One region of the Streptosporangium sp. NPDC000396 genome, then DNA from elsewhere that is predicted to be linked to it. Evidence: riboswitches for the same ligand, from Rfam matches in the RefSeq annotation. Region 1 holds a riboswitch; the other holds the start of a gene.
What was found. Region 1 has a riboswitch for cyclic di-AMP ahead of ACFY2X_RS22580 (C40 family peptidase). Riboswitches for the same ligand answer to the same signal wherever they lie in the genome.

Region 1 (5,358 bases):
GTTGGGCACCGTCACGGAGCGTCGTGTCATACACATGAAAGCGATCGTCGGGCATGTCAGTCTCCTTCGCGGTTCGGCCGTTCGCCGCGCGCTCATCCGGCTTCGGAAAACAAAAAGACCCCTCACGGACGTGAGAGGTCTGCGCGCTGGCGGTGTCCCTTGTCAGCCAGCGCGCCTGCCGATAATGAGCAGACCGTAGAACATGATGCTCTGGAGTCTGCCATACGCCGACACCATTTGACACATCGGATCTCAGGATCCGAGATGTACGGCGTGCCGGAGCGGAGGAAACGGGCCTCCCCGCGACCCGGCGATCAGCGGGGAAATGGGCGATTCCTCACCATGATTCGAAAACACTGACGAGAACTTTCCCGAACTCCGGGCGGAGGTAAATCTTTGCGATTACTTTGGGTCGCGTGTCAAACACGTTGCGCCCACCCGCTCGGAGGGGATGATGAACCCATGGCCAAAGTTCTGGATCGACCAACAACGAAGCCATCACGGCAAGATCATGAAGATGATCTGGGAGGGCGTCTCTCAGAGATGTGCGAGAGGTGGCCTGACCGGCGCGTCGAACTCATCAACGGCCGGATCGTGGTGAGGGAGTTGCCAACCGGAACTCACAACGACATCGTCTTCTGGATCCTCACCCAACTCCTCAGCACGGTGACCGAGCGAGGCTGGAAGATCTGGAACGACATCAAGCTCCATCTGGGCCCGCAGAGCGACCGCTACCGTCCCGACCTCACTGTCGTACCACCCAACCCCAGGATGTGGGGCGAGGACGAAACCTACGGCGACACCACATTGCTTGTCGTAGAAGTGGTCTCATCAAGCAGCATCAATGACGACCATGTCGTCAAGCCGCGGAACTGTGCGCTGGCAGGCGTTCCGCTCTATCTCGTCATCGACACGTTCGAAGAACAAATCCGACTTCTCAGCGACCCCAGCAAGACTGGGTACTCCCGGGAAGTCATCGTCAAGTTCGGTGCCCTCCTTGACTTGCCCGCGCCGTGGAACCTCACGATCGACACCGGCAAGCTGATCGAAGAGTAGGCCCGACGAGGAAAGCCCGGTCTGGTGGGAGACCGGGCTTTCCTCATGTGCGGGTCAGCAGATCTTGTGGACCCAGCCGTGCGGGTCGGGGCGGGAGCCGTACTGGATGCCGACCAGTTCCTCGCGGATCCGGGCGGTGACCGGGCCCTGGACGCCGCCGCCGATCGTCCAGGCGCGGTCGGCGCCCTTGACCGAGCCGACCGGGGTCACGACCGCCGCGGTGCCGCAGGCGAAGACCTCGGTGAGCTCGCCGGACTCGCAGCCCGACTGCCACTCCTCGATCGACAGGCGCCCCTCCTCGACGGTCAGGCCGAGGTCGGCGGCGAGGGTGAGGATCGAGTCGCGGGTGATGCCGGGCAGGAGCGTGCCGGTGAGGGCCGGGGTGAGCAGGCGGTCGCCATAGACGAAGAACAGGTTCATCCCGCCCATCTCCTCGACGTAGCGGTGCTCGCTCGCGTCGAGCCAGACCACCTGGTCACAGCCCTGCTCGACGGCCTGGCGCTGGGCCACGAAGGCCGCCGCGTAGTTGCCGCCGCACTTGGCGAAGCCCGTGCCGCCAGGGGCGGCGCGGGTGTATTCGGTGGACAGCCAGACCGAGACCGGCTTGCCTCCGCCGAAGTAGGCGGCCGCCGGAGAGGCGATCACCATGTACTTGTAGGTCCTGGAGGGGTAGTTGACGCCGAGCGCCGCCTGCGTCGCGATCATGAAGGGGCGCAGGTAGAGGCTGTGGCCCGGGGTCGTGGGCACCCACTCGCGGTCCGTCTGGACGAGGAGTTCGAGCGACTCGACGAACGTCTCCTCGGGCAACTCCGGCATGGCCATCCGCACCGCCGACCGGTTGAAGCGGGCGGCGTTGGCGTACGGCCGGAAGGACGCGATCGCACCGCCCTCCTGGCGGTAGGCCTTCAGGCCCTCGAAGAGTTCCTGGGCGTAGTGGAAGACCGAGGTCGCCGGGTCCAGGCTCAGCGGGCCGTACGGCATGAGCCGCGCGTCGTGCCAGCCCTCCCCCTCGGTGTAGTCGATCGAGATCATGTGGTCGGTGAAGATCTGCCCGAACCCAGGATTCGCCAGTACCTGCTCGCGCTCGGCCGCGGTGCGAGCATGGTCGGAGAGCTGCACGTCGAAGCTGAGCTTCTGAGCGGTGGTCATGGCGGAGATCCTTCTCTTCATGGCGGGCTGGGCTTGAGTCCATTCTGCGATGGACCAGCTAACGGGAAAACTACTGCATCTATGGCGAAAGCCGTCAGGGCTGGATAAACGAAGACGCGCCTGGCGGCTCAGGTGAGCCGCCAGGCGCGTCGGGATTCGAGGGGGCGGCTTCCTCAGCCGGCTACTCGGGCGGTGATGTCGTCGCCGATCTCGTGGGTGGTCCGGCCGGCCCAGCCGGTCAACCGCTCGAGCAGGTCCTCGGCCACGGCCTGCTCGACCTTGGCGGCCTCCTCGGCCAGGCCCAGGTGGTCCAGGAGCATGGCGACCGACAGGATCGTCGCGGTCGGGTCGGCCTTGCCCTGGCCCGCGATGTCGGGGGCGCTGCCGTGGACCGGCTCGAACATGCTCGGCGCGGTGCGGTCGGGGTTGATGTTGCCGCTGGCCGCCAGGCCGATGCCACCGGCGACGGCGGCGCCGATGTCGGTCAGGATGTCACCGAAGAGGTTGTCGGTGACGATCACATCGAACCGCTCCGGCTGGCTGACGAAGAACATCGAGGCCGCGTCCACGTGGCAGTAGTCGGTCGTGACGTCGGGGTATTCCAGGCCGACCCGGTCGAACGTGCGGGCCCAGAGGTCACCGGCGTAGGTGAGCACGTTGGTCTTGTGGACCAGCGTCAGCTTCTTGCGGGGTCGTTCGAGCGCCTTGTCGAAGGCGTAGCGGATGACCCGCTCGACGCCGAAGGCGGTGTTCAGCGACTCCTGGGTGGCGACCTCGTACGGCGTGCCCCGGCGCAGCGCGCCGCCGGCTCCGGCGTACAGGCCCTCGGTTCCCTCACGGACGACGACCATGTCGATGTCCTCGGGACGGGATTTCCCGAGCGGGGTCTCGACGCCGGGGAAGAGCTTGACCGGGCGGAGGTTCACGTAGTGGTCGAGCTCGAAGCGGAGCCTGAGCAGCAGGTCGCGCTCCAGGACGCCCGGGGGAACGCTGGGGTCGCCGATCGCGCCGAGCAGGATCGCGTCGTATCCGCGCAACTCGTCCAGAACCGCGTCCGAGAGGATCTCACCGGTCCTGTGGTACCGCTTGGCGCCCAGGTCGTAGGTGGTGGTCTCCATTTTCGTGCCGACCGCTTGGAGGACCTTCAGGCCCTCGGTGACGACTTCGACGCCGATCCCGTCTCCGGGGATGACTGCCAGGCGAATGTTGCGCGAATCCATGCACGCACCTTACCGGCCCGTCTCGGTAATCGAACACCGATCTCACTCTTCGGACATACCCGCGTGGCACGGCAGGCGTGATCATTTATGCGCTCACGACCTATATGATCGCTTTGTCTAGTTTTGTGAGCTATTGACCCGTTCATTAAGTTTCGTTATGGTCCTCACCATTCGCATCGACGCCTAATCCGTGCGGCCACCCCTTTCGGCCTGCGCGGAGCCGGGGAACCACCTTTCGGGATCCGCGAGGCGCTCGGACCTTCGCTCCACCCCCGGAGCGGGTCCCGGCTGCCTTCCCCACCGGATTCCTTGGGGCGAATCGGCGCACTCGCGCGCCGTAGGGCGACCTCCACGCCCGAGCCCGACAGCTCACCCGGCCGGCCTTATGGAAGGAATCACCCTGTCCGGCAAGTTCTACCCCCGTGCCCTGTCCCTGCTCGCCGCAGGCACCGCAGTGTTCTCGACTCCGGCCGTCGCCCTGGCCGCCTCCCCCGCCCCGGTCACCTCGCCCGCCCTGACCGCCACCCCCATCCCCGCCCCCGTTCCGGTGACGCTCGACAAGCCCAAGCTCAAAGAAGCGCTCACCGCCGCCACCCCCATGCCGGCCTGGCAGAAGGCCGTGAAGTGGGCCATGTCCAAGCGCGGCACCCCGTACGTCTGGGGCGGCACCGGCAACGGTGGTTTCGACTGCTCCGGGCTGATGCTCCGCGCCTACGGCGCCGCCGGGATCAAGCTGCCCCGCGTCGCCGCCGACCAGTACGGAGCGTTTTCCAAGAAGGTTCCCTGGAAGAACCTCAAGCCCGGTGACCTGGTCTTCTTCCACGGTCTCGGCCATGTCGGCATGATCACCAGGCCCGGCTACATGGTCCACGCCCCCCAGAGCGGCGACGTGGTCAAGGAAGAGAAGCTCAACGACTGGCGCCGCCAGACGTTCGTCGGCGCCGTCCGTCCCGACCGCGAGGGCGTCAAGCTCTCCGAGCAGCTCAAGCGCGCGGCCGAATCCCTCCCCACGACGACCACCGAGGTCGTCCAGGACAAGCAGGAAGATCCGAAGGACACCCCCTGACCTGTCGCGGCTCCCTAGGTGCCATGGGCAGGCCTGCCCATGGCACCCAAGGTCCTCCGAATCCGTGACCTTTCAAACCCGCGACTCCTCCGAACCGGCGCTCCTCCAGAGCCGCGACCCTCCAAGCCGGCGGCCCTCCAAGCCGGCGGCCTTCCGAGCCCGTCGTCCTTCAGGCCCGGCGGGTGGCGAAGATGACGTCCCAGGCGTGGCTCAGCGCCCGAGCCACGGCGCCCAGCAGAACCCCGCTGTCGCCCAGAGAACTCGCCACCACGGTGGGGCGCAGCGGCCCGAGCTCGGCGACCCTGCCGGCGATGGAGTCGCCGAGCAGGTCGAGGTTGCGGCCGACACCGCCGGTGAGCACGATCGCCTCCGGGTCCAGGACCGCGGCCACCGCGACGATCAGCCCGCCGATCCTGCGGCCCTCGGCCTCGACGACGGCCAGCGCCACCGGGTCCCCGGCCGCCGCGGCGCCGAAGACCTCCTTGGCGGTCCCCATCCGCAGCCCGGCGGCCCAAGCCTCCCGGACCACGCCGGGGGCGCCGACCATGGTCTCGGTGAGCCCGTGTTCCAGCGCCTCCTGGTCAGGGGCGAGTTCCTCGGCCGCGGGCAGGTAGGAGACCTCTCCCGCGGCGCCGCGCGCCCCCGAGTAGAGCTCGCCGTTGATGACGATGCCCATGCCGACGCCGGTGCCGATGGACACCAGCGCGAAGTGGGACTTTCCCTTGCCCTCGCCGTAGGAGTGCTCGCCCAGGGCGGCCAGGTTGATGTCGTTCTCGATCGCCAGGTCGATGCCCAGCGCGACGCGCAGCCGGTCCAGCAGGCCGGGGCCGCCCCAGCCGGGCAGGTTCGCGGTGAGGTCCAGCCGCC
Region 2 (5,358 bases), on a different contig from region 1:
GGAGGACACCAAGGTCCGCATGCTGCTCGATGCGCTCCAGGACGCCGCCGCCGGGCTGCGCAGGGAGCTTGCCCTGCCCTCCAGCATCAGCAGGCCGGCCGACTCGGTGGCCTCGGTCGCGCCCGGCAGGCAGGGGGTTCAGGCGGTGCCCGCGCGGGCGCTCGCCGACGACGACCCCGTCCTGCTCGACCAGCTGCTCGCGCTGCCGCAGATCCATCTGATCGTGGACGGTTACAACGTGACCAAGACCGGTTACGGCACGCTCACCCTGGCCGATCAGCGCAACCGCCTGCTCACCGGGCTCGGCGCGCTCTACGCGCAGACCCGCATCGAGCTGACCTGCGTCTTCGACGGCGCCGAACTGAACGGCCCGGTTCCGGTATCGGCCCCTCGGGGTGTCCGGGTGATGTTCAGCGCCCCCGGCCAGATCGCCGACGACCTCATCCGCCAGCTGGTCCGCGCCGAACCCACCGGCCGTGCCGTCGCGGTGGTCTCCTCCGACCGTGAGGTGGCCGAGTCGGTCCGCCGGATGGGCGCCCGGCCGGTTCCTTCCGTATTGCTTCTGCGGCGTCTCGGACGGGGCTGAACCTTTTAGCCGTATGGTTCATCGGATCATGGTGGAGGTTGATCCGATGAAGAAGATCATTGCACTGGTCTGCGCCGCTCTCGTGGCCGGTACGGCCGCCGCGGCACCCGGCATTCCCAAGGGGTTCCTGCTCTACGAGAAGGACGCCGCCAAGAAGGACAGCGATCCCGAGACGAACTGGAAGGTCAGCGACTCGCTGAAGACCCGGTTCGCGCTGGATCCGTGCCGCAGGGGCGCCGTGGGCAAGACGGGCCGGGTGGCCGTGCGCACGGTGACGTTCACCGGCGTGCCCGACTTCATGAGGGTCGAGCAGGTGCTTCTGTACGGCTCCGAGGCGGACGCGGAACGGGCCATGACCCAGGTCCGCTCGGCCCTGTCCGCGTGCGGGTCCAAGGCGGACGCGGGCTCCAGCTACCGTTACGCCTCGGCGGCCGTGGCCGGGCTCGGAGACGAGGCGCTGAAGGTCTCCGGGCAGGTTTACTACGGCAAGAAGGCCGGGATCGGCGGAGACCGCAGTGTGGTGGTCCGCAGGGCGAACGCCGTGCTGGTCTACATGTTGGCGGGGGAGTATGCCAAGCCGGCCAAGTCGGACTGGACCGGCCAACTGCGGGACGCCGCCAGGATGTCCGCGAAGATCTGTGGGGTCGCCACCTGCGGGTAAAGAATAAAGCCGCCGAAAAGGTGAGTTAGTCCTTACTGATTCTGTACTATTTCGCCCCAGGTCTTTGCACTGGGGAGGCGGCGTCGTGGCCGTGGCGGGTATGCCGGTTGGATTCAGGCGAATGCCGATGGCCGCGGGATTGGCCGTCGCGCTCTTCCTGCTGCCGGTCGGCGGCGCGTTCGCCGAGCCGAAACCGACGATCGCCCAGGCCAAGAAGAAGCTGGCGAAGCTCAACCACCAGGCCGACATGGTCGTGGAGAAGTACAACCAGGCCGGCGAGAAGTGGAAGAAGGCCCGGAAGAAGTACGAGACGCTGAACGGCGACCTCGCGCGTCAGAACACCAAGGTCGCCGGGCTGCGCGAGGAACTCGTCGCGATGGCCGTCACCAGCTACCAGTTCGGCAGCGTGAGCGGCTGGGAGGGCCTGGTCGGCCAGATGGATCCGGCCGGCCTGCTGAGCGGCATGGCCGCGATGGACCAGATGTCGGCCTCCCACGCCTACTACCTGAACGCCTTCGACGAGGCCACCAAGACGCTGCGGGAAAACCGCGACAAGGCGAAGGACGCCCTGGCCGAGGCCGACAAGACACGTGACGAACTGGCCGAGGAGAAAACCAAGGCCGACAAGATGGTCAAGGCCCAGACCAAGCTCCTGCGCGAGCTCGGAGCCTTCCAGACCGGTAACCCCAACAGCACGGGGATCAAATACGACGGCCCGGCCTCGGGTAACGCCCGAGCGGCCCTGAGCTTCGCCTTCGCCCAGGTCGGCAAGCCGTACCAGTACGGCGGAACGGGCCCGGGCGGCTGGGACTGTTCCGGCCTCGTCCAGGCCTCCTGGCGCAACGGGGGCGTCAGCCTTCCCCGCACGACCTGGGAGCAGTGGAGCTGGGGCGCCAAACGCAAGGTCGACCTGAGCGACCTTCAGCCGGGCGACCTCATCTTCAGCGAGGGCCTGGGCCACGTGAGTCTCTACGCGGGCGGCGGGAAGATCGTCCACGCTCCCCAGACCGGAGACGTGGTCAAGGTCGTCCCCCTGTCCTCGTACGGCCGCCGGCTGGTGGGAGCCGTCCGCCCCTGATCCGGTGATCCGGACCGTCACCCCCTGACCCCGCGACGCGTCGGGCCGTCCGCAGCCGCGAAGGTACGGCCGGCGGGGGAGGTGCCGGCGGCCCATAGGGGTACGGCCGGCGAAGAGACACTCGGTGGCCCGCAGAGGTATGCCCGGCGGCCCGTAGAGGTGCGTCTGGCGGAGAGACGCTCAGCGGCCCGCAGGGGTGCGTCTGACGGAGGTAGAAGGCTCTGCGGCCCGCGAGGGCCTCCAGGGCGCTGTGACGCCGTGCCGCAGGGCGGGGAGGCGCTGCGGATCCCGCGCCGGGCCTGTCCCCGTAGCCGATCCGGAACCTGGAACCCCAGCTTGTGCGGCGTTCACCGATGATCTGTTTATCCGGCCTTTCCCGGGAAAGTGAAGATCAAACGCGGTGTGACATATGTGACAACAGTGATGATGTTTCGCCGCCGATCACAAAAGTGTGACGAGGGTCATATTCGAGTGGTGGAACTTATCGTTAAGCAGGACTTCTGAAAAGGTGAGGAGGGCTCCTCGATCTTCAAAACCGGCTGACGTTTTGCCGAAATTTTAGGATCGGGGTAGCTTCTGGCGTCGCGGCGAGCAAGCCATGCCGTCGCGCCGAACGTCGGTCTTCCAGGCCGATGTCCTCATAGAAATCCAGCTGGTCACCGCCTCCCCTCACGGGGCTCGACCTCCCCCTTCGGGGTTCGGTCCCACCGCGGTGACCTGCCGAATCCGTGCAGCCAGGAGGCACGGAACCGGGGACCCACAGGCCCTGAAATGTGGCCAGGGGTGAATCGGCATATTTCATGCCGTAGGGCTTCTTCCCAGCCCGAATCCGTCAGCTAACCCGGTAGGCATCAGTGGAAGTCCCAAGGAGAAATCCTGTCTACCACCCTGCACAACCCCCGTTTGTCGCGCCTTTTTCGCCTTTCCCTCGGAGGGTTCGCCCTCACCCTGACCGCATCAGCCGGAGCGGTCACCCTGGGTTCCGCGGCACGGGCGACGACGGACACCGCGACCGCCGCACAGCCTGAGATCACTGAAATCACCGAGGTCACCGCAGCCGCCAAGCCCGCCACGGGAAAGGCGAAGACCAGGGTGAAGGTCAAGAGGAACACGAAGGCGAGCAAGGTCGCACAGCAGAAGGTGAAGGCCATAAAGGCCGTCTCGGCAGCCAGGAAGCAGATCGGCGATCCGTACCGGTGGGGAGCCTCCGGCCCCGGCGCGTTCGACTGCTCAGGGCTCGTGCAGTACGCGTGGCGCAAGGCCGGCGTCTCCCTCCCCCGGATCACGCAGAGCCAGTATCGCGCCATCAGGAAGAAGGTCTCCTGGAGCCACCTGCGCCCCGGTGACCTGATGTTCTTCCGTGGACTGGGCCACGTGGGCATGTATGTCGGCAAGGGCGAGATGGTCCATTCACCCAGCAGCGGCAAGACGGTCCGGGTCGTGAAGCTGAAGGGGTACTACCGGTCCTCCTTCGCCGGAGCGGTCCGTCCCGGCGGCTGACGGGGAAAACCGGCCCCGTCCATCCTTCCCCGGATGGACGGGGCCGCTTCATTCCGGTCGAGTAGCATCAACGCACATGTCAGTCCGGAGAGAGCGCCGTGCCGTGCTCGCCGGGATGCTGGCGCTGATGGGCGCCGGCCTGGTCTCCGGGGCGGGAACGCTGCCGGGGCAGACGCGCGGCCCGGACGCCGAGGCGGGACCGCCGCCCTGGGAGGCGGGAGGCCTGTGGCCCGGCGCCGCCACCGTGGTCCGTGGCGAGCACTCCATAGTGATCGGCCATCGCGTCCCATCCGGGCGGCTGCGGGATCTGGCGTCGAGGGCCGATCGTGCCCGCCGTACCATCGGTGAGATCTGGGGGCCGGTCCGGGCGGTGATCCTGTTCCCCGCGACCGATGCCGAGGCGGCGGCGCTCGCGGGCGCCGGAGCCACCGGCGGCCTGGCCGCGATGGCCACCGCCGACCGGGTGATCGTCCTGCCCGGGGGCTACGCGAAGCTCAGCGAGACCGGCCGGGACGTGGTCATCACTCACGAGCTCACCCACGTGGCCACCGGCGCGACCCGTGGCGGCCGGGTGCCGATGTGGCTGTCGGAGGGGTTCGCCGACTATGTGGGCTACCGCGACACCGGGATCGCGGTCCGCGTGGCCGCCGCCGAACTGGCCGAGGAGGTGCGCGCGGGGATCCTGCCCGCCCGGCTTCCCGGGCCCGCCGACTTCGCCCCCGGTGCCCCGCGGCTGGCGCAGGCCTATGAGGAGGCGTGGCTCGCCTGCCGCTACATCGCGGAGCGCTTCGGTGAGAAGGCGCTGGTGAGGCTTTACGGTAGCGATGTCGGCGGTGTGCTCGGCCTCTCGCGGGCGGAGCTCACCGAGGCCTGGCGTGACTATCTCCGGAGGGAACTGCATTGACGCCGAGCATGACGGAAGCGCCCTCTGGCCTCCGGGCGGCGGGATGGGCGCTGGCCGCCCTCGGGGCGGCCACGGTGGCGATCGTGGCGTTCACCACTCCCTGGCGGATTCTGCCTTCCGGCGCCCCGCCGGTCGTCCCGGATTCGGCCCGGGACTTCGCCCCGGGGCAGATCGCCCGCTCCGAGGCCTTCGACGCCGCGATCAGCGTGCCCGGCTACCTGTCACTCGGCCTGACCCTGATCGTCGCGGGGGTGCTGGTGGGCACCCCGCTGGGTGCGCGGTTGCTCGGCCGGTTGAAGGGGCCCTGGTGGCTCCGGGTGCTGCTCGGCGTCCTCTGCGTGTCGGCGGCGGTGGAGATCCTGCGCTGGCCGCTGGGCATGTGGTCGGAGACATACCTGCGCGAGTTCGGGCTGTCCACCCAGAACTGGCTGGCCTGGGCGGTCGACCGGATCAAGAACATCGGCATCAGGACGGCGCTGACCGCGATCATGGTGCTCGCGGTGGTCGCGCTGGCCCGGCGCTACCGCCGCTGGTGGATCCCCGCCGCGATCGGCGCGTTCGTGCTGACCGTGGTCGTCTCCTTCGCCTATCCGGTGCTGGTCGAGCCGATCTTCAACGACTTCACGCCG

Region 2: linked by a shared signal. The riboswitch ahead of ACFY2X_RS02005 (C40 family peptidase) and the one ahead of ACFY2X_RS22580 (C40 family peptidase) in region 1 are both predicted to bind cyclic di-AMP.

The regions. Positions count from the first base shown of each region.
Region 1 covers NZ_JBIAZA010000013.1:193,711-199,068, forward strand. Annotated here, with positions in the region: gene cimA (citramalate synthase) at 1-55, opposite strand, end outside; gene ACFY2X_RS22565 (Uma2 family endonuclease) at 463-1,056, shown strand; gene ACFY2X_RS22570 (branched-chain amino acid aminotransferase) at 1,111-2,205, opposite strand; gene ACFY2X_RS22575 (3-isopropylmalate dehydrogenase) at 2,379-3,425, opposite strand; cyclic di-AMP (ydaO/yuaA leader) riboswitch at 3,596-3,823, shown strand; gene ACFY2X_RS22580 (C40 family peptidase) at 3,811-4,491, shown strand; gene ACFY2X_RS22585 (ROK family protein) at 4,661-5,358, opposite strand, start outside.
Region 2 covers NZ_JBIAZA010000001.1:448,933-454,290, reverse strand. Annotated here, with positions in the region: gene ACFY2X_RS02020 (NYN domain-containing protein) at 1-586, shown strand, start outside; gene ACFY2X_RS02015 (hypothetical protein) at 633-1,247, shown strand; gene ACFY2X_RS02010 (NlpC/P60 family protein) at 1,375-2,325, shown strand; cyclic di-AMP (ydaO/yuaA leader) riboswitch at 3,034-3,191, shown strand; gene ACFY2X_RS02005 (C40 family peptidase) at 3,229-3,825, shown strand; gene ACFY2X_RS02000 (hypothetical protein) at 3,902-4,729, shown strand; gene ACFY2X_RS01995 (M48 family metallopeptidase) at 4,738-5,358, shown strand, end outside.